Regions from separate parts of the Cytobacillus sp. FSL K6-0129 genome, predicted to be linked through region 3. Evidence: riboswitches for the same ligand, from Rfam matches in the RefSeq annotation. Region 3 holds a riboswitch; each other region holds the start of a gene.
The links. A riboswitch is a leader RNA that binds a small molecule or an ion and turns the genes downstream of it on or off. The one in region 3 is predicted to bind thiamine pyrophosphate.
Positions count from the first base shown of each region.

Region 1 (7,609 bases), 2.7 Mb from region 3:
AACGTTTTACCTTCTTCTGCTAATTGATGCGTTTTCCATTCAAATTCACTGAACATGACTTGTGTAAAGAATGTGCCTTTAAACTGATCAATAAAATGATTAAGTAAATGTCGTTTAATGTCTTCATTGTTTTCGTGATCAAGTAAATATTTTATTAAAAGTACCTCATTTACAGTTGATGCAACTTCAGCGACAAAAATACTGTAGCCTGCCGTAATTTGCGGCTGATGCTGGGCACTCCATTTACTATGAACACCGTGGCCACATTCATGCGCAAGTGTAAACATACTATCAAGATCATCACGATGATTTAAAAGTATATAAGGGTGTACACCATATACCCCCATATTATAAGCACCAGAGCGCTTTCCTTTCGTTTCTCTTACATCAATATAACGATGTTCTTTAAACGATTGCAATGTAGAAATATACTCTTCCCCTAGTGGCGCTAACGCTTTACACATCGTGGCAAATGCCTCTTCATATGGAATCTGCATATCGACATCTTTCACAAGCTGGGCACTTAAATCGTATTGTCTTAATTCATCTAACTGCAATAACTCTTTTCTTAATGCTGTATATTTGTGCATCGTTTGCAAATGGTCTCTTGTGGACTGAATTAGATTATGGTAAACCTCTTTCGGAACATTATCACCAAATAATGCTTTTTCTAATGCAGAAGGATACTGCCTTATTCTTGTGGTTGTAACATTATTCTTGATCGCTGCTGATAAAGTCGAGCCGATTGTATTTTTAAGTTGTACATAAGGCTTATAATACGCTTTATACGCTTCTTTCCGCTTTTGTCGATCATCACTTTCAATTAATTTCGCATACATTCCTCGTGTAAGTTCTACTTTTTCACCATTATCATTTGTTACGAGACCAAACTCAATATCAGCATTATTAATCATATTATATGTATTTGATGGTGCAGAAAGTGATTCACCGAGTTGTGATAATAAACTTTCTTGCTCAGTTGAAAGCACATGCGCTTTATAACGAAACGATTCGAGTAAGTCTTCTTCAAAATATTGCAGCCCTTCTTCTTCTTTAATATAAGCTTTTAATGTCGCTTCATCTAAGCTAAGTAAAAACGGCATAAAGAAAGAAGTTGCACTACTTACTTTTACACTTAGTTGTTTCGATTGATCTAATAAACTTTGAGCACGACTATCCCTTGTATCAACATCAGATTGTAACATCGCATAAGCATATACTTTACCAAACAAATAAGATAAATCTTCCTGCTTCTTCAGAAATTGAAATAAACTTTGACCATCGCTTATTTCCCCCTCGAACCCAGCTAACTCCTGCGCTAACGACTGAATGGATTCATAATCCTTTTGCCACTCAGACTCCTCACTATAAATATCAGTGATATTCCAAGTTTCTTCTACGGGAATCTCTTTTCGACTAGAATAGGTCGTCATAATTTTTAACACTCCTTAAATAGTTCATTTTTTTGCTCATATGCGTTATATTAACTAAATATATTCTATTTCGCCATTCTTAAACCTTTTTATAGTAATTAATAATGGAAAAAGGAAAGGAGATCCAATCATGGCTATTACATTACCTCATATCGAGGATGCGAATCAAACTAATTATCTCCCACCTCAAGGTGAGATTCAACCGTTTGAATCTGAAGAAGAATACGAAACTAAGTTAAAAGAATGGAAGCTGCCTGCCAAGAAAACGTTTTGGTTTAAACAAAAAACCCATCAACGCAAAGTAGAAATTGTCGGCTATCAAGCATACGGTGAAGAAGATGATCATTACACCATTGTAATCAAGTTCCAAGATGGAAAACTAAGTTGCATTCATCCGGCTTATTTAAAAGAAATGCAAGCAGGCAACTTTGGTAAAGAAGCTTTTGATGCTGCTGGACAACCAAACACCGCACAAATAGAAGAAAAACAGGCCGACGAAAAAACAAAAGAGCAAGCGCCAACACCGCCGAAAATCACAGCTACAAAAACGAAAACAAAGAAAAAAGAAGCAGCTAAAAAAATCCAACTTCCTGAAGATAAGGTCGCTTTTTCAGCAATTGTGAAGCAATTTGCGCTAAGCTATAACCATTTCACTGAGGACCATGATGAAGTCATTGTGCTCGATGAGGTTGTCATTCATCAAGACGACCCTTTACCAATTGGACTAGCTTGGTGCAGTCACTCTAAAACATTAAAAAAACAAGAATTAGCTATCGGAGACAAACTTTCCTTTAATGGCAAAATCGTCAAAAAGAAATTACCAAAAGCCCAAGACGATGTCGATGAAGAGCATAAAGTAGAAGAAACAGTACCTTATAAAATAAACAATCCTTCAAAAATTGAAAAACAATAGCAAACAGAGTGAGGCCATTCCTCACTCTGTTTTGTTCTACTTTAAGATAAGCAAGTAATCTCGTAACAGATTGGGTACTGATTCGACAAATAGTTCCTCAGCAATCATTCATGCTTGTAGTTAAAAAACATATTTAATTGCGTATACGTTTTTATCTTACTAGCTTGTTTAAAATGTCTTCCTTTTTTGAACCCTAATCTCTTTACACATCATCGAGTTGTGTGATACTGGTCAAGTTTATTAAAGGTTTACACAAAGAATGAGCGACCGTGATTTCCTATATACAAGTTTTAGGACGTCCTTTAGACAAAAAAAGCACCTCTACAAAAATATAGAGATGCTTTCGTATCGAATTAGAATTGAGCAGCAGCTTTAGCTACGTTTTGTAATCCTTCTTCAATAATATCTTGTGTACGATCTGGGTATTGGTTATGTCCTTCAATCACTACTTCTGACGGAGAAGTAATGCCCCAAAGGCTGATAATTGTTTTTACTAAGTTAACTGCCATTTCGCCAGCAGCCATACCTTCTAGTGAATAATCAGAACCTCTAGCATTTAAAAGCATCACTTTCTTGTCGCCAGCAAATCCTACTGGACCTTCAGCAGTATATTTAAACATTTTACCTGCTTGAGCTAAGTAAGAAACATAGCTGATCAATGGAGCTGGTACAGTTGAATTCCAAAGTGGGAATGCGAAAACGATTTTATCAGCATCAAAGAACTGATTTAAATACTTCTCAACTAGCGCCGCACCCTTTTCTTCTGCAGCAGTTAATTCCAACCCTTGGTTCTTTTTAAAAGTACCATTGATTGCATCATTACCATAGTAAGGCATGTTTTCTTCAAAAAGATTCAATTCCGTAATATCATCTGATGGATTTGATTCTTTATATGATTGTAAAAATGCATGATACATTTTTACAGAAATTCCAGCTTCAACTGGACGATCACTTGCGTTTACAAATAGAACTTTTGCCATTATGTGAAGACCTCCGAATGTCGTAATAATTTATTCGAAATACACTAAAATGAAATATCTCGAACCAAAAGTAATTTTAGTATATTAATAGTATCTTGTCAATGGAATAAGTTCTCTTTAACTACACTTATGATATTTTTTAGGTCTAAAGGAATAATTGAAGTAAATCTCGAGCTGACTTTTCTGGATTTTTAGATTTACTAATTGCTGAGACAACAGAAACACCTGCTAACCCTCGATTTTTAAGCATTTTTATGTTTTCTAGTTGAATACCACCAATAGCGACAGCAGGAATATCAATCGCTGCAATGATTTCCTCGAGCATACCTGGTGCTAATAAATCAGCATCTGATTTAGAAGTTGTCGGAAACACCGAACCTATTCCAACATAATTTGCTCCTTGTTCTTGAGCAAGTTTCGCTTCTTCCACATTGGATACAGAGATACCAACTACCATATCATCAGGAACAATCTTTCTAACGACGGCACATGGCAGATCATCTTGTCCAACATGCACACCTGCTGCACCTACCGCTAAAGCGATGTCTACTCTATCATTAATAATCAGTGGAATATCCAATGGCTTTAATATAGATTGTAATATTTTCGCCTTTTCATAAAAGAGTTGACCATCCGCTGTCTTCTCTCTTAATTGAACGATGGTCACACCACCTTTTACACCACTTCGAACAATATCATATAATTCATTGTTTGCTATTTTATCATCTGTGACTAAATATAAACGGTAATCCATTAGTTTTGCCTCACTCCATCTAGCCATATGGCTGCATTCATTGTACTAATCGTATCCATTAGCTTCACTCGAAATGAACCTAACCCTTCACCGGCATGTAAGCTCTTAGCTGCGATTTCCCCTGCTAGACTCATAGTAGCCATACCAATAACAGCCCCGTCAAACCAATTTTCTGAAACAGCAGCAGCAGTTGCTACTAATGAAGCTGTCATGCAGCCAGTTCCTGTTACCTTCGTCAAAAGATAATCTCCATTATCAATCACAACTAATTGCTTCCCATCTGTAATGACATCTTCTTTTCCACTAATAACAATGAGACAGTTTAGGACTTCAGCTGCCTCCTTTGCAAGTGCTTCAGGTGCTATTTCAATTGCCCCTGCATCAACACCACGCGTTTTTGTATTCTTACCAATAAGAGCAGAAACTTCAGAAGCATTGCCGCGAATAATGGACACTTTTATTGTGCTAATTAGCTCTTTTGCCTTATTTGTGCGATAAGTGGTTGCACCAACACCAACTGGATCAAATATTACTGGGGCCCCTTTTTGATTGGCAGTTTGTCCAGCTTTAATCATTGCCGCAAACATCGCATCATTAATAGTACCAAAATTAATTACGAGCCCATCTGCCATCATAGCCATTTCTTCTACTTCTAAGAGTTGGGTGGCCATAACAGGTGAACCGCCCATTGCTAGGGTCACATTTGCACAATCATTAATAGTTACTGTATTTGTTAAATGATGAATGAGTGGGGTATGTTCTTGTAACTGCTGAAAGACTCTCTCAACTGCTTCACTTGAAATCGCCATTATCTTTCCTCCATCTTTGCTTTGTTGTATAACTCATAAAAATGATTTGTCGGACCATGCCCATTACCGAGTGCTAGGCTATGCTCAATCGCTATGGAAATATAATTTTTCGCAGACTGTATGGCCTCAATAAGTTCTTCCCCTTTTGCTAACCCAGCAGCAATGGCAGATGATAGAGTACAACCTGTACCATGGGTGTTTTTTGTCTCTACTCTTCGACCATTAAACCAGTTGAAACTTTGTCCATCCCATAATAAGTCATTCGGTTCTCCTTCTAAATGTCCACCTTTTAATAAGACGGCTTTTGGCCCTAATTCATATAATTTTTTACAAGCTTGCTCCATATCATCAACCGTGCGAATTGTCATACCCGAAAGTACTTCAGCTTCAGGAATGTTTGGCGTAATTACAGTCGCAAGTGGTAACATTTTCGCTTTTAATGCTTCAATAGCTTGTTCCTTTAAAAGATGATGTCCACCTTTTGAAACCATAACAGGATCTAACACAATCACTTTTGGACTATAATGATTTAAACGGTCTGCGACGATTTTTACAGTCTCACTAGATGACAACATCCCGATTTTGACAGCATCAACTTGGATATCATCAAACACAGCTTCTATTTGGTCTTTTATAATATTGATTTCTATATCCTGTACCGAACGTACCTCTACTGTATTTTGAGCGGTAATCGCCGTAATGACGGACATGCCAAACACACCATTGGCGGAAAAAGTTTTAAGATCTGCTTGAATCCCAGCTCCTCCTCCTGAATCAGAACCTGCGATCGTTAATGCTGTTTTCATTGATGTAACCTCCAATAGCTTTATTCTTAATTAATACTCTTAATAAACCATATCCTAAAATTGCTCCAGTAAACGAGCTCACCATAAATGCTGGTAGGAATCCGAAAAGGGTTGCTTCTTGTCCTAAAAGTAATGTACTAATCGGATAAGTCGCTACTGCCCCTATCATTCCTGTTCCAACGACTTCACCTAGTGCTGAGAAGCCAATTTTTTTCGTTTTTTGATAAAGGAACCCTGCAAGTAATGCGCCAATCATACTCCCGGGGTAGGCAAAAACACTTCCAGTCCCCATCATATTTCTCAATGTAGATGAAAGAAACGCTTGACTAACGGCATACCATGGTCCAAGAAGTACAGCAGATAATACATTCGCCAAGTGCTGAATCGGAAAAATTTTCGCTATTCCAATCGGAATAAAAATGAGACTACTCGACACAGTAGTGATGGCTGCAATCGTTGCCGTCATCGTCATTTTTTGGATTTTATTCATAGACCTTTCCTCCTTTCGATAAAAATAAAAAAGCCGCTATTTTGAATAAGCGGCTTTGGTCATCATGATATGTATGACGTCACTCGCTTCCCTACGCTAGTATTAACTAGATCAGGTTCAAAGGGTTCATCTCAGCCAAGTATTTGGCACCCCTAGCATTTATTCATATATAAAAAAAATCCTCTACTTCCAAAAGGAAGCGAGGACGACTACATCGACACACTTCCCTCCACTGGTACAAACCAGATCAGGTTCAAAGGGTTTTGAACGGACGGCATTCAATCTCAGCCTCTATGTGGAGGCACCCCCAGTGAAAACTTATAACATATGATGCACTCAATATAACATGAAATGATAGAAATGAAAATAAAAAACATTGGATAGAAACGATGTTGCGACATAAAACGTTATGATATGATATTTTATATAATATTCGGGAGGACAGTCTATGGAAGATAAGAGTATTGTACTTATTGGGTTTATGGGGGTCGGAAAGACATCCATAGGAACGGAATTAGCTAAGAAATTACAGTGGGGTTTAATCGACACGGATGAACGCATTGAACAACAGTTTGGAATGTCAACTTCAAAAATTTTCCTTGATCATGGTGAAGAAGTTTTTCGAAAAGCTGAAAGCGAATTGATTGAACAACTATCTGCCGAAGAAAAACAGATTCTTTCATTAGGCGGCGGCGCCTTTTTAAACAGTAAGAACCGCGAAATTTGTTTACAAAACAGTACCGTTGTCCTTATCGAGCTCTCATGGGAAAATTGGCTCGATCGATACCCATTGATTAAAGATACAAGACCGAAATTGAATGGTCTTTCTACTGACGAAATGTATCATCTCTACAAAGAAAGACAAGCTCATTATCAACCATATCATCTAAAAATCAATGTTGACGGGAAAACAGCTGAAGAAGCTGCTGAATTGATTGTTAGTGGGATAGGATAAAGCTTGTGATGATTATGGTTATAGTTCATTAGAATGTTTCTTTTACTATCTAAGTAATTCGCATTATCCTAAACGAATTTATGAAAGCCGGGCACTCCCTTCCTCGGCTTTCATTTGTGTTTGGTTCTAAATAAATTGCTGAATAACTCCCTTTTTGTGAGGCGGTTATCTCTGGTTTTCTTTCTGAGTGACTTGCTAAACCCTTTTGCGAGGCGCTCATTTCTGGTTTTCTTTCTGAGGGACTCGCTAAACCCTTTTGCGAGGCGCTCATTTCTGGTTTTCTTTCTGAGGGACTCGCTAAACCCTTTTGCGGGGCGCTCATCTCTAATTCCCCTTCCGAGTGACTTGCTAAACCCTTTTGCGAGGCGCTCATCTCTGGTTTTCTTTCTGAGGGACTTGCTAATCCCTTTTGCGAGGCGCTCATTTCTGGTTTTCTTTCTGAGTGACTTGCTAATCCCTTTTGCGGGGC
Region 1 covers NZ_JBBOXM010000001.1:739,256-746,864, forward strand. Annotated here, with positions in the region: gene pepF (oligoendopeptidase F) at 1-1,433, opposite strand, end outside; gene MHI57_RS03615 (hypothetical protein) at 1,564-2,346, shown strand; gene MHI57_RS03620 (FMN-dependent NADH-azoreductase) at 2,700-3,326, opposite strand; gene thiE (thiamine phosphate synthase) at 3,472-4,080, opposite strand; gene thiM (hydroxyethylthiazole kinase) at 4,080-4,889, opposite strand; gene thiD (bifunctional hydroxymethylpyrimidine kinase/phosphomethylpyrimidine kinase) at 4,889-5,695, opposite strand; gene thiW (energy coupling factor transporter S component ThiW) at 5,664-6,185, opposite strand; TPP riboswitch at 6,257-6,349, opposite strand; TPP riboswitch at 6,393-6,504, opposite strand; gene MHI57_RS03645 (shikimate kinase) at 6,634-7,140, shown strand; gene MHI57_RS03650 (hypothetical protein) at 7,190-7,609, opposite strand, start outside.
Region 1: another riboswitch for thiamine pyrophosphate. It lies ahead of thiW (energy coupling factor transporter S component ThiW); the one in region 3 lies ahead of MHI57_RS17155 (3-oxoacyl-ACP reductase).

Region 2 (7,609 bases), 2.5 Mb from region 3:
GAAATTAACCCTCTTCAATTTATCTATAAAGATAGAAAGAACGAAATCGTGGTTGAGGAAGTGACAAATGATAATTTACGAGAATATCTACAATTGCAGAGAAACTTTGATCTAGATTATGGTGAGGAATATGTGAACCTTAATAGAAGCATGCATTCCTATCATCATAATGCAAAAGATACATTACAGTTACTCGCATATGATCATGGTGTGCCAGCAGGTTCATTACAAGTATTTTTTAATAAGTGTACAGCTGAAATTGATAATGTAGGTGTGTTACCAGCTCACCGATTAAAGGGGATTGCTGCAAGCTTGCAATATGAAGTAATGAAGCGATTTAGCAATCATAGGGTTATACTTGTAGCCGACAGCAATGACACGCCAAAGGATATGTATCGTAAACAAGGGTATAAAAAATTGAGCTTTCGCTATGAAGTAATGAAGTTATTATAAGTAGTAGTTTATTATTAATATAGAACAAGTAATGTGATAAAAACTCTACAAACTGATATTAATAAATCTGCAGGTGGTGAGAGTAGCCATCTGCAGATCATTTATAAAGAGGTAAATTTTGATCAAGGTAAAAGCGAGAGAACAGCAAAAAAATGCATAATCGAACCAGCAAGAACAAAAACATGCCACAATGCGTGATGGTACTTAAATCCTCTCCATACATAAAATATTGAACCAGCAGTGTATAGAACGCCACCGATAATGAGGAAAATCATTCCTTGTGTAGGTAAGTGTGTAACCAGAGGCTCCCAGGCAAATATAATTAGCCAGCCCATCAAAACATATAGTAATGTCGAGAAGACTAAAAATTTTTTAACAAAAAAACATTTGAAAACTGTTCCAGCAATTGCTAGCCCCCATACAAGACCAAATAAGGTCCATCCTAAGGTTCCTTTAACTGTTATAAATAGAAACGGTGTGAACGTTCCAGCAATAAAAAAGTAAATGGAAGAATGATCGAGAATCTCAAATACATCCTTTGCTTTTCCAGCAGGTAAACTATGTAGCAAAGTTGATGAGAAATATAAAATAACCATCGTTGTACCAAAAAGAACAAAGCTGACAATATGCCAAGCTGTTCCATATAAGGATGAGAAAACAGTTAAAATGACGAGAGCCGCAATACTTAATAGCGCACCGATTCCGTGTACGATCGCGTTGGCGATTTCTTCTCCCTTTGAAAAAATATGTGTTTCCAAGTAGTATTCACCCATTCTTTATCCAAAATCATAATTCTAGTATAAACATTTTTTTAGCTGATAAAAAGTCGTAAGCTTTCATTATAAAGAAAAACTTCACTAGGCGAAGAGGGTGGAGAGTGTAAATGCATGGAGAATATTTGGAGTTATCCATCCTTGAGTCAATGCCAATTTAAGCCGCGGTGTTAGATCAGTTGAAGTGTTTAGGTAACGACAGCATTCATCCAACTTGTTCATAATCGTTACTGAAAGAGAAGCTTGACATTGCTCAATTCCTAAACTTGCAGTTTCCATTTAGGTTGACATTTATTGATAAGATGATAACATAACTTTGAAAGCATAATTGAATAAATCCACTAGGGGTGCCTTTAAAAGGCTGAGATTAAAGTGTAATAACTTTAAGACTCTTAGAACCTGATCTGGTTGATACCAGCGTAGGGAAGTGGCGTATATAAATTTAGTTAACATTATAACTATAACTAAATGAATAATGTATACAGTAACCACTTTCTTATAGGAAGTGGTTTTTCGCTTTTCTGGATTTTTTATGCTCGATAAAAAAAAGAGAAGAGGTAGAAATGATGACAACAAAAGAAACGTTTACACAATCGTTAAGGAAAGAAGTACATGATATATGGGAAGCGAATTTTGAACACCCTTTCGTTAAAGGAATTGCTAAGGGAGATTTACCAATTGAGTGTTTCCGCTTTTATGTGTTACAAGATTCTTACTATTTATCACATTTTTCTCGTGTGCAAGCAATCGCTGCTTCTAAAGCAGAGAATTTATATATGACCTCAAGAATGGCCTCGCATGCGCAAGGTACCTATGAAGCTGAACTAGGGTTACATAACAAATTTATGGAGGTATTAAAAGTTTCTGAAGAAGAGTTAAACCAGTTTAAACCCGCTCCTACTGCCTATGCATATACATCCCATTTATATCGTGTAGCAGAGACAGGCACAGTTGGCGAGGTCATCGCTAGTTTGCTTCCGTGTTATTGGATTTATTATGATATTGGGCAGAGCTTTAAAGGGGCAAAACCAAAAGAAGAAATCTATCGTACCTGGATTGATACATACGGTGGAGAATGGTTTGTTAAACTTGTACTGGAACAAATTCATCATCTTGATCGGCTTGCTGAAATGGCATCTGAAACAGAAAAAGAAAAAATGAAAATGGCATTTACCATTAGCTGTCAATATGAATTAGCTTTTTGGGAAATGGCTTATACCCAAGAAAAGTGGCTAAGTGATAAAACATATGCATAAAACTTCATAAATGAAAGCGGGAATAGTGTTAACAGAATAAGGTTAGTTCATACTAACTCAATTCTGTTAACATCATACCCTTTATAATCGTTGTAGTATCAGGTTTGTTTATGGAATAAAGACAATTTGCCGTATCGGATTTTCCTAAAAAGAATTTCGGACTTCAAAAACTACTCATCTAGTCAATAGAAATGACTTCTACTTCTCCACCCTCATAGACATATAAACTTCCTATATATATATAATGACAATAAGCGTATAATGAGAGACGAATGTTAAATTGAGGAAGGCGTTTTAAAAATGAATAAACAACAAAGTAAGTACAGATGGGTTGTATTTGGTGTTTTACTTTTAGCCTATTTATTTATGGTTAGTCAAAGAACAGCACCTGGTTTAATTACTGATCAATTAATGGAAGAATTTCATTTAACTGCAGCAACGATTGGGCTGATAACGAGTATTCAATTTTTTGCTTATGCTGGATTGCAAATTCCCATCGGATTATTCTCTGATAGATTTGGTCCAAATGTATTTCTAGTCGCTGGAACACTGCTAAACGGGCTAGGTACCATCCTGTATAGTACGGTAGATAATAGTTATATGCTCATCTTTGCTAGGTTATTATGTGGAATTGGCGATGCTACTATATGGGTCAATTTAGTTCTTGTATTGAGCATTTGGTTCAAGCAGCAGGAGTTTTCGATGCTAGTGGGATTTGCCGGAATGACCGGAAGTTTAGGATTCTTATTAGCAACAGTTCCTTTTAGTTCGACCATTTCTCTATTAGGGTGGCGACTTCCATTTTTAATTGTTGGCATTGTAATATTCACCCTTGGTATGGGACTTTATGTGGTTTTAATAAAATATCCTAAGAAGAAATTTCAAATGGAAGAAGAAAAAAATCAAAAAGAAACAAATGAACCGTTATTAGTCATCATAAGAAGATTACTTGTCAATCGCCAAGCTTGGGCGACATTCCTTTGTCACTTTGGTGTAGTGGGCACATATATCGGCTTTATTGGCTCTTGGGCAGTTCCCTATGGTATGGACATTTACGGTTTATCAAGATCAAGTGCAAGTGAAGTAATTATGTACGGCTTATTTGGTGCCATTATCGGAGCACCATTAACAACCTACCTATCTACTTTTTTTGACAGAGTCAAAGCACCGTATGTCATTGTGCAGATGCTGTCGGTTTCTGCTTGGATCGCTTTAGTATTGATGGGTGGAGAGCCACCATATTTATTATTCATTCTTTTATTCGTAATCATAGGTTATGCAAATGGTGCCAGTGCTCTAACCTTTACAGTTGTTAGACAGTCCTTTCATATAAAGGAAGTGGGGCTTATTTCCGGTTTCGCTAATACGGGAGGCTTTCTTAGCGCAGTGTTGCTGCCAGCAATTTTTGGAAAAGTATTGGACCATTTTGCTAATTTTGACGTTACAACCGCTTATCAATATGGACTTTATATTCCTTTAAGCTTTGCGATTATTGGGTTAATTGGAGTATTCATGTTATATGAGCCAACAGTATATCGTCAAAAACTTCAAATGAGTCAAATGAAAAAATCGGTTGGTTAACAATCGATTTTTTTATTTAGCTAATAAAAAATGAAGAACAATCATCACTTAAAAGCAGTCGAGTGGATACCTGATTTGTTCACCATCTAGCGTCTTTAGAGAAATGTTACTGAAAGTGTAAAATTGATCTTTTTTTATCAAATATTTCTTCATAACAATTGAAAAAATTGGATATTTGTTGTAAGATAGTTTATATTATTAATCTAATTTTAATAGATAACATATTTGTGAAATATAATAGTTACATATAGTAATAATTAAGAACATTCATACTTTGATGATTGGTTGTGTTGATGATGGCGGGAGAACAGAGAAGAAAAAAACGAAATAAAAAAATGGTTTTTCGGATTAATTTAATGTTTTTTGCAGTATTTATACTCTTTTCGATTCTAATCTTCCGCTTAGGTATTGTTCAAATTGTTTACGGAGAGAATTATAAAAAAGAGATTGAACGGGAAGTGGAGGTGCCAGTAGCAAGCACGGCACCTAGGGGGCAGATCTATGATAGTAAAGGTAGACTGGTTGTAGGGAATAAACCCCAATTAGCCATAAGTTATACTCGCTCCCAATCTACAACACAAGAAGAAATGATTCAGACATCAGAGCTTTTAGCGAAGATGATTAAAAAAGACACGGAAGAAGACTTGAAGGCGATTACTGAAAGAGATAAACAAGACTTTTGGATAATAAAGTATCCGAATGAAGCAGCAGAAAAAGTATCGGATAAAGAAAAAGATAAATTGCTAGCAAGTGATATGTCATCAAAAGAAGTAGATGACGAAATATATAAACGAACGCGGGAACGAATAACAGAAGAAGAACTGAATGCTTTTAAGAAGGATGAACTAGAAGTTTTAGCGATATTTCGAGAAATGGCAAGTAGTCGAATGTTGACACCTCATTTTATTAAGAACAAAAATGTCAATGAAGATGAATTTGCTCTTGTTAGTGAGAATCTTCATCTATTACCTGGCATTGATACAACGGTAGACTGGGAACGTTATAATGCTTTGAAAGACGAAGACGGCGAAGTGACATTAAGTTCTGTACTTGGAAATGTTTCAAGTTCAAAAGAGGGCTTACCTAGTGAAATGCTCGAATATTATCAATCTAAAGGTTATAGTCGTAATGATCGTGTTGGCAAGAGTTATTTAGAATTGCAATACGAGTCTGTTTTACAAGGGCAAAAGAAAATCATGAAAAATTACACAGATAAAACAGGTGAAGTAACAAAGCAAGATGTGGTAAGAGAAGGACAAGCAGGAAAAGACCTTGTCTTAACAACTGACATCGAATTCCAACAAGAGGTAGAAAAAATTATTGAAAAGCATGTTCGGAGTCTGAGGGGAAGTAATTACTTTTTAGATCGTGGCTTCGTTTCAGCGATGAACCCACAAACAGGTGAGGTTCTCGCAATGGCTGGCAAACAATTTGTCAAAGATGAAAAAACAGGTGAAACAGAAGTCATGGATTACGCCTTAGGTAATATGACAAGTCAATATTCAATGGGTTCCACTATAAAAGGCGCAACAGTGTTAGCAGGTTACCAAGAAGGGGTAATCTCACCTTGGAGTGTTTTGGTGGATAGACCTTTGTATTTTGACGGAACACAACCTAAACGATCTTGGAATACGGCAGGATTTGGTGCCATTAATGATCTAACGGCCCTTAGGAAATCGTCAAATGTTTATATGTTTTTAATAGCGATGAGAATTGGTGGGCAACAAGAATACATTCCGCGAGGTAAACTTCGTATTGATAAAGATGAAGGTATTAGAAAGTTACGATATAATTTTCACCAGTTCGGTCTTGGGGTGAAAACGGGTATCGACTTACCAGGTGAAGTAACAGGACAATCACCCATTCCTCCTAATGGAGGGAATACGCTTGATTTTGCCATTGGACAATTCGATACTTATAGTCCGCTACAATTGGCACAATATGTATCAACGATAGCAAATGGTGGTTACCGTATGCAACCACAGATTGTGAAGGAAATTCGTGAACCGAATCTCGAGAATAATCAACTTGGTGCGGTTTATCAATCCATTGAGCCAAATGTTTTGAATAAAATTACGATGAAGGATGCATGGATTGAACATGTACAGGATGGGTTCATCCAAGTAGTCAACCATCCGCAGGGAACAGCAAATAGTGGGATTACAAATAAAAAGTACAAGATTGCAGGTAAAACAGGAACAGCCCAAGCTTACTACGGGGGGCCGCTTAAGGTGCAATCAAATCCGGATACTTGGAATTTAACCTTTGTCGGTTACGCGCCGTATGATAACCCTGAAATTGCCATTTCAGTCGTCATTCCATGGTTGTCTTCAGATAAATCCAAGATTAATCTTCATATTGCTGATGAGGTATTTGATGCTTATTTTAAAATGAAGACTAAACAAAAAGACGAAGAAAATGAAGAACTTTAAATAAAAAAGAATAGAGCTCTTGATGTACACCCCGAAAGTCTAACACTCGGGGTGTTTTTTATGGTGAATGATGATGGGGCTATTAAGCAAAAAATTGTTATCCTCTCTCTTGCTAGGGAAGGTGGTCACGCTTCCTTAGCAAAGGTAGTTGGAATCCGTAGTAAAACGATTGTAAGATAATGGGTGTGTGTTTTGAAAAGAGAGGGTGGTTCCCTTAGAAGGACTAACAAAACAAGTCATTCTATTCAATTTAAGGTAAATGTCCTACACTAGAAATTTAAACAGGAGAATCTTTTGACACAGTTGGTTTTTAAAATTTGGCATTCGAAAAAAAAATAAAGAAAATGAGTGTAAATGCATTCAACTCTTTTAATTTTCCAAAAAACCGGTTCTATTTTCCTGATTTTTCTTTATTCTACTTCCGTATAATTACAATAAATATTTAGAAATATTAATAAGAATATTTCTTAAAAAAACTGATTGTATTTTTTTACAAAAATGCTATGATATTAATAGTTTTCTATTCTTTTAAATACATTTTTTAACATCTGTAATACGGAAAACATAATTGAATAATGAAGGTGAATGAATCAATGAAAATTGTTTCTTTTAATGCATTTCGCACGATTGGTATGCCCAATGTGCACTATATAAAGCCAGAACATATGTTTAAGGAAATAGATGCAATAAAGCAAGCAGACATCGTGTTATTTCCTGAAACGTGGCAAGTACCGTCACTTGTGTATGGGTTGAAGAAAAAGATTTTTCCTAGCATAGAAACAATGCAGTTAGGTTTTAGTAAAATTGAAATGACAAGGGCCCTTTGGTCGGTGAGTCCTGAGCATGCTCCCTATACTGAAATCCTTGCTAATACAAGGAGCAATATTGAGTATGTGTTAGATACTTTTCCCTTTCCTTTTGTAGCAAAAGAATCACGAAACTCTATGGGAAAAGGTGTTTTCCTTATCCAATCGAGAGAAGACTTTCTAACGTATTGTGAGAAAGTGGACGCTTTATATATCCAAGAATATTTACCGAATGATGGCAAAGATTTACGTATATGTGTGGTTGGGAATGAAGTACTGGGCGCCTACTGGAGAGTGGGACTAGAAGG
Region 2 covers NZ_JBBOXM010000001.1:937,681-945,289, reverse strand. Annotated here, with positions in the region: gene MHI57_RS04550 (GNAT family N-acetyltransferase) at 1-453, shown strand, start outside; gene trhA (PAQR family membrane homeostasis protein TrhA) at 576-1,211, opposite strand; TPP riboswitch at 1,560-1,669, shown strand; gene tenA (thiaminase II) at 1,793-2,482, shown strand; gene MHI57_RS04535 (MFS transporter) at 2,783-4,063, shown strand; gene MHI57_RS04530 (peptidoglycan D,D-transpeptidase FtsI family protein) at 4,360-6,495, shown strand; gene MHI57_RS04525 (ATP-grasp domain-containing protein) at 7,089-7,609, shown strand, end outside.
Region 2: another riboswitch for thiamine pyrophosphate. It lies ahead of tenA (thiaminase II); the one in region 3 lies ahead of MHI57_RS17155 (3-oxoacyl-ACP reductase).

Region 3 (7,609 bases):
TCCATGGCGATGAGTCTAAATTAGGTTCAGTTGCAGCCGAAGCTGTTCATCTATTGGAACCTGATGCATACTGGGCATTCCATAAAGGTTTGTTTGATAAGCAGCCAGAGAGTGGGCAACATGATTCTGTCTGGTTAACAACGGAAGTGCTAGAGGAAGTCGTTGCAGAAACGACGTCAATTCCACTAGAAGATCTATTGGCAGAAATGAAAAAAAGCGCAACAATAGAGGCGGTTAATCATGACACTTCACTCGTAGGTGAATATGAAGTCCAGCTCACACCGACGATTATGATTAACGATAAAATGGTGACAGATCCATTTAATTATGATTCAATCAAACGTTTGATTGAAGAAGAGTTAGAGGGATAAGAATGAAGAAAAATCAAATCATGTTGTATTTTTCTTGGGTGGTTGCACTCATAGCAACATTAGGTAGTCTATACTTTAGTGAAATTAAGCAGTTTATTCCTTGTGAGCTCTGTTGGTATCAAAGAATATTCATGTATCCACTCGTTTTAATCTTGGGGATCGGTACGTTCTATCAAGATATTTCTGTGCGAAGATTTGCGCTACCAATGGCGTTTATTGGCTGGTGTATTTCTCTCTATCATTATCTTGTACAAAAAGTGCCTGGACTCGCTGAGGTCACCCCATGTTCAAGCGGTGTACCATGTAGTGGCCAATATATCAATTGGTTCGGGTTTATCACCATTCCTTTCTTGGCATTAACGGCTTTCACGCTTATTATCTTCTTTTGCCTGATGATAAAAAAAGACAATCAAGCATCATAAACATTCCTCGTACATATGATTGTACGGGGTTTTTGTTTTGTTCGTAATGGAGTAGAAATCGGTTGTGAATTTGTAAATGGAAGAAGGGGAAGCTGCTTGACATGAGACAAGCGTAAAATCTCATTATATGCACACAATTCATTTGAAAATCACGAATAGAATTGTATGTAAATCGGACATCGCCATTCATCCGCAAATTCCGTGAACACTTCCGCTTTAATCCGACTTGCCCATTCTTCATCTACTTTCTAGGGTTGGACATGAGCGTAAAAATGAAGGTCTGTGAGGCATTGCATTTTCTTCGATTAATTTTCTAACTATCTCTGAATTTCCCATCTGTTAGAACAACTTGTGATATATGTTTTTTCATGCTTAATCTACTTGAAAATGGGTAAAATAATGTTAGTGAAAATCTGCCATTTATTAAAGGAGGAAATGAGATGAAAAACCCAATAAAACAAGGGATGATGTTAGGGTTAGGTTTAGCAGCAGCAGGGAAAGACCGTGCACAAGAAATGATGGATGAGTTAGTGAAAAGAGGAGAGTTAACAAAACAGGAAGCGAAGGATTTTATGCAGGAGGTAAGGGCGAAAGGCCAAGAGAAGCAAACGCAGATAGACGACAAAGCCCATCAACGAATGACTAGTTTATTGCATGATTTGAATATCGCTACAAAGGATGATGTCTTAAGATTAGAGGAACGGATTCTAGCACTTGAGGCAAACAATCGAGAAGAGAATTAAGGGAGGTTTTTGCCATTTTCAAACCAAAGATGAGTCATATTCATCGCTATCGTGAAATTGCCGTAGCCTTCTCTCATTACGGTTTTGGTTATCTCTTAAAAGAATTAGGCTTGCATGAAGTATTGTCCCTACCTAAACGTATGTTCATGCGAAAGCAAGAGGAAATTCATGAAAAGACGACAGGTGAACGTGTTCGTCTGTTTTTAGAAGAGCTTGGACCGACGTTTATTAAAGTTGGTCAGATTGCGAGTACAAGGTCAGATATTTTTCCGGAATCAATTATTAGGGAATTGGAAAAATTGCAGGAACATGCCCCGTCATTTTCATTTGCAGAGGTAAAAAAAATTGTTGAAACCGAACTAGGGGAAGAACTACATGACCTCTTTACAGAATTTCAAGAGGAGCCATTAGGATCGGCATCTATCGGTCAAGTCCATTATGGTGTCCTCCATTCTGGTGAAAAAGTAGCTGTTAAGGTACAACGGCCTGATATTGAGAAGACCATGAGAACAGATTTAGAAATTTTGATAGAAATTGCTAAAATCGCAGAAAAACGGCTACATTGGGCATCGCAATATCAGTTAGTGGAAATGATGAAAGAATTTTCTAAAGCATTGTTAAATGAGTTGAATTATTTACTTGAAGGTCGTAATGCAGATAAAATTGCCAATCAATTTGAAGACAATAATCATTATAAAATCCCAAAAACATACTGGAAATATACGACGAAAAAAGTGTTAACTATGGAATATATTGAAGGGTGCGGCATCCTTGAAAATAAAAGTTTGGCGGAACAAGGGTTTAATAAACAACTGATCGCCGAAAGAATCGTTGAAGGCATCCTCCAGCAAATATTAGAGGAAGGTGTATTCCATGCAGATCCTCATCCAGGTAACATTTGTGTATTACCAGGAAATGTAATTGTTTTCATGGATTTTGGTATGGTTGGACGTTTAACTGAGGATATGAAAGAAAATTTAGCATCATTAATTATTGCCATGTTGCGGCAAAGTACCGATGGAGTCATTAAAGCCATCACTAAAATGGGTATTGTCCAAGATGATGTCGATGTTGAACTTTTAAAAATTGATGTTGATTTACTAAGAGAGAGATATTATGATATTCCGTTTAGTGAAATATCAATTGGCGAGGCGGTTAATGATTTGTTTTCCGTTGCCAATCAACATCATATACATATCCCAACAAACTTAACATTAGTGGGAAAAACATTGTTAACAATGGAAGGTATTGTTGAAAAACTTGACCCTAATATAAGCATATTAAAAATTGCTGAGCCTTTTGGTAGACGATTAATTATTAATAAATATCGACCTGATCATTTGGCGAAAGATTCGCTAGCTCATATCGGGGAGTATTTTGATATTCTAAAGGAAGCGCCGTATAATTTGAAAGATTTGATTGCCCTTATCAAAAAGGGAAAAATCCCGCTCGAACTGAACTTGCCAAACAGTGAAAAATTTCTAACGAGAATTGATCGTATCAGCAACCGGCTAGCATTTAGTATCGTGTTGCTAGCATTTTGCATTATAATGGTGGGTTTAATTATCGGTTCCGCCCTTGGCAGGCAATCATCTCTCCTATGGAATATACCAGCAGTAGAAATCGGCTTCGTCATTGCGATATTAATGTTCTTATTTCTTATATACACCATCATTAGAGCAGGGAGATTCTGACGACTCTCTGCTTTTTGTTTTGGGTAGAATTTTTCTGATTTCACTACACAAGCAATTCATGGTGAGAATATAGTGTAGAGAGGTGAACGGTTTTGTCAATAAACGTTAATGTTGCTTATGGTTAATACAAAAATTCTCATTGGCAGTCCAATTAATCAAGAACCCGATATTTTAAAAGAGTTTCTGCTATCCTTAGCCAATTTAAAAACGGATACAATGGAGATTCATTATCTTTTCATAGATGATAATCAGAATGAAGAATCAAGTAGACTACTACGTCATTTTGCCAAATGGAAGAAAGATGTTGCGATTTTATCCGCAAAAGAAGATAGTATCTATATTCGTACCGACTTTACCCATTTCTGGAATGATGCTCTCATCTGGAAGGTTGCTCGCTTCAAAGATATGCTTATTGAGCAGGCGAAATTTGAAGAATTTGATTATTTGTTTTTAATTGACTCTGATTTGCTTTTACACCCGAATACCCTTCATACACTTATTTCCACGAAAAAAGAAATTGTTTCAGAGGTATTTTGGACGGCTTGGCAAGAGGGGACAATTCCTTATCCGCAGGTGTGGTTAACAGATGAATATACCCACTGGAGACAGGCGGATGAAGGTGCCATAACAGACGAAGAAAAGGCCGTTCAAACCGAGGCCTTTATTCAACAATTACAAACTCCAGGTGTTTATGAAGTAGGAGGATTAGGTGCGTGCACGCTAATTAGCAGGAAAGCTTTGTTAGCAGGTATTCATTTTAGTAAAATTAAAAATCTCAGTTTTTGGGGAGAAGATCGACATTTTTGTGTGAGAGCTGTGGCATTAGGACTGGATCTACATGTAGACACACATCTGCCAGCTTATCATATTTATCGTTCTTCTGACCTTACAGGCATACCCGCATTTAAAGAAAAATGTCAGTATGCTTATAGCGAACTACCTATTTATCCAGAAAAAGCAGATAGCCATCAAATTCGCTTATCGATGATTGTGAAGAATGAAGAAGGTCGTTATTTACAAACGATGTTAAAGAAAGTAAAGCCATTTATCGATGAAGCTGTGATTATAGATGATGCTAGTACTGATCAGACTATATCGATTTTCTTGCAAGAACTAAAAGGTATGCCAATTAAATTGGTCAAGAATGCAAGCTCCCAGTTTGCCAATGAAGTGGAACTAAGAAAACAACAGTGGTTAGAAGCAACGAATGGTTTTTTAGGTTGGGTATTAAATCTTGACGCAGATGAATGGTTTGAGGAGAGTTTTATTGATTATATTGATGACTTTGTTAAACAGGATACTATCGACCTGTACTGTTTTAGACTGTATGATATGTGGGATGAAGACCATTATCGTGAAGATGAATACTGGCAAGCACATTTCTTATACCGTCCATTTCTAGCAAGAGTTAGATCAACCTTTCAGCCTGTCTGGAAAGAAACACCACAGCATTGTGGGAGATTTCCAGAAAACATCTTCCAACTTACCCACAGTTTATCCACAATACGAGTCAAGCATTTAGGCTGGGCAAAAGAAAAAGATCGATTAGAAAAATATGAGAGATATAAGCTGCTTGACCCGAATAGCCTCTACGGTAATGAGAAACAATATGAATCGATTCTAGATAAGAATCCCCGTTTAAAACAATGGTGAGAAACATAAAGCAAATGGTCAGTTTCGAAATGAACTTCGATTCATAGCTAGGAAACTATTTGTATGCTAAACTAAAAATAATTAAAAATTGTTGCAGGGGGACTCAGAAAATGAGTTGAGAAGGTTAAAACCTGACCCTTAGAACCTGTTCGTTAAGACGATCGTAGGGAGCATCTTCCAACTATATGCATATGTATGGTAGGCTCTCCATTTTCGGGGAGCCTTTTGTTTTGTTTCCCTGAACATTTTTAATTACATCTATTGAAAAGAGGGAATAGCGTGAGAGAAGAAGTCGTGTTAGTAACAGGAGCAAGTCGTGGATTAGGAGCTGCAATTGCTGAAAAGTTTGGTAAGGAGGGCTACAAAGTAGTCGTTAATTATTTTAATAATAAAGAAAAAGCAGATGCAGTAGTTGAAAAAATCGGACAAGATCGTGCATTGGCTATCCAAGCTGATGTAAGAGATCATCAAGCAGTAAAAGCAATGGTAGCAGACACAATTGCTCATTTTGGTCGCTTGGATATCGTTGTAAATAATGCATTAGTTCAATTTAAATTTGATCCTGTGGCACAGGCGAAAGTAGAGGAATTATCTTGGGCTAGCTATCAAACCCAGTTTGAAGGCGCGATAAAAGCAAGCTTAAATGTTGTTCAATCTGCTCTTCCGGCTCTAAAGGATTCACAGCAAGCCCGTGTGATTGGTATTGGCACGAATCTTTACCAGAACCCAGTCGTTGCCTACCATGAATATACAACAGCCAAAGCGGCATTAATTGGCTTTACACGCAATATGGCCAAAGAGCTCGGACAGTATGATATTAATGTGAATATGGTTTCCGGTGGATTATTAGATACAACGGATGCAAGTGCTGTTACTACCCCTGAGGTATTTGCGATTGTGGCTGATAACTCTGCTATCCGCCGTGTGACAAAACCAGAAGACGTAGCAGAAGCCGTTGTTTTCTTAGCCTCTCCAGGCGCTAGAGCGATTACGGGACAAAATCTAGTCGTTGATCATGGATTGACGATGAACTAAGATAAAAAAGGTCGTCATCTTTGTTTATGGCGGCCTTTTTCAATAAAATGGACTTATTTTGTAGGTTGATAAATCAGTAAAGAGCTTATATCAGCAAATGTGAGACTAAGTCGAAGCTAAACTCCAATTTATTCGCAGAAAAGGATATTTTTAAAATAACAACTTAATTTTCTCACTAGTATTTTATTCTACTAGATGTTAAAACGGTCGATTGAACGTTCAATCAGTATTGTTCAATTTTTCCTTGTTTATATCGATAGCCAAACATAGAAGATGCTTGTAGGTGAAACTTCAGCAGTTGCTTGCTCATCGGATCCGATGCTTCCTTAGGCATCTTATCGTTAAATCCAACAACTGTCACTGCACCGAGTAATTGATTCTGGTAGTCTAGCAAAGGGACGGAAGCCGAAGAAATCGATGGAATTAAAGGTTCGGTAGCGAAGGAGATTTTCGATTGTTGAATCATTTGCCATTCTGCGTTATCGATCGCTTCCCCGTCTCCTAGCCAATCTTTTGTCAGTACTGGGTTTAAGAAGCTTAAGAAAATCTTCCCTGCGGCAGATGTTGGTGGTAAGCTTCCGCCTAGTTGTGTACCAATATGAAGTGGTTCATTCGAATGACAAATCTTTGTCGTAATAGGTCCGTTGTTTGTCCATAATGAAAACGAAACGGTGCAGGAAGTAAGCGAAGAAAGTTCCTGCATATACGGAGTGATTGCATCGGCAATATCACGACTACCAAAGGCGGCTGTACCATATTGAATCAATTTGCTACCAAGATAATACAGGTTTGTCCCTTTTTCACGATAGAGCATGTTCAATTGCGTAAGTGTATTTAAATATTTATATAAATTACTTTTCGTAATACCGGTTTCTTCTTGAATGGTTGAGAATTTCATTGGGGTATCTTTTTGATAGATTAATTCGATGATAGAAATGCCTATTTGCAAGGATTGTATCATCGTACTACTTTTTTGTATTTCCATGTATGTAACTCCTCAATATGCTAGTCATGTTGAATCCTAATTTATCAGAAACTACATCAAACAACAACCTTCCTTTAGAGGGTTGGTAGGATATCCCTATAAATTCAGTATATATAAGAATAGTAAGTGAGTTGGCGATTATTAACTTGGTCAATGAAGGTGCTCAACTCACGAAAAATAGGGAGCGGTCAAATATATTAATTTAACCTTTTCCATTTTTTTAGCTCTTTTTGAACATAGGATAATGATTGTAGTTTTTCTTTTAGTTCAGCTACAGAGAGACGATAAGTATTATTGGAGTGATATTCTTCTACAGAGTTTGTATCAGTTTCTATTCTGGTATCTCGAGGAATGCGATAGAAGCCTTCAAGATCAATAGCTTTCGCTGCTTCTTCTTTTGTTAGTAAAACTTCATAGAGCTTTTCTCCCGGCCGTGTGCCAATTAATTCTAAAGGAAGGCTAACGTGAAAAAGTTCTTTAATCGCTTGTGCTAAATCTGTAATATAGGCAGCAGGCGATTTTTGTACCATAATATCCCCATTACAAGCATTCTCAAAAGCGTACAATACGAGTTCGACAGCCTCATCTAAACTCATCATAAAACGGGTCATTAAAGGATGCGTAACAGTTAGCGGCTTTCCTTCCTTTACTTGTTCTATGAGTAGCGGAATGATGGACCCCCTTGATGCCATGACATTTCCGTATC
Region 3 covers NZ_JBBOXM010000001.1:3,402,064-3,409,672, forward strand. Annotated here, with positions in the region: gene MHI57_RS17130 (DsbA family protein) at 1-371, shown strand, start outside; gene MHI57_RS17135 (disulfide oxidoreductase) at 374-793, shown strand; gene MHI57_RS17140 (phasin family protein) at 1,234-1,536, shown strand; gene MHI57_RS17145 (ABC1 kinase family protein) at 1,566-3,230, shown strand; gene MHI57_RS17150 (glycosyltransferase) at 3,348-4,883, shown strand; TPP riboswitch at 4,969-5,070, shown strand; gene MHI57_RS17155 (3-oxoacyl-ACP reductase) at 5,163-5,918, shown strand; gene MHI57_RS17160 (IclR family transcriptional regulator) at 6,142-6,903, opposite strand; gene MHI57_RS17165 (polysaccharide biosynthesis protein) at 7,101-7,609, opposite strand, start outside.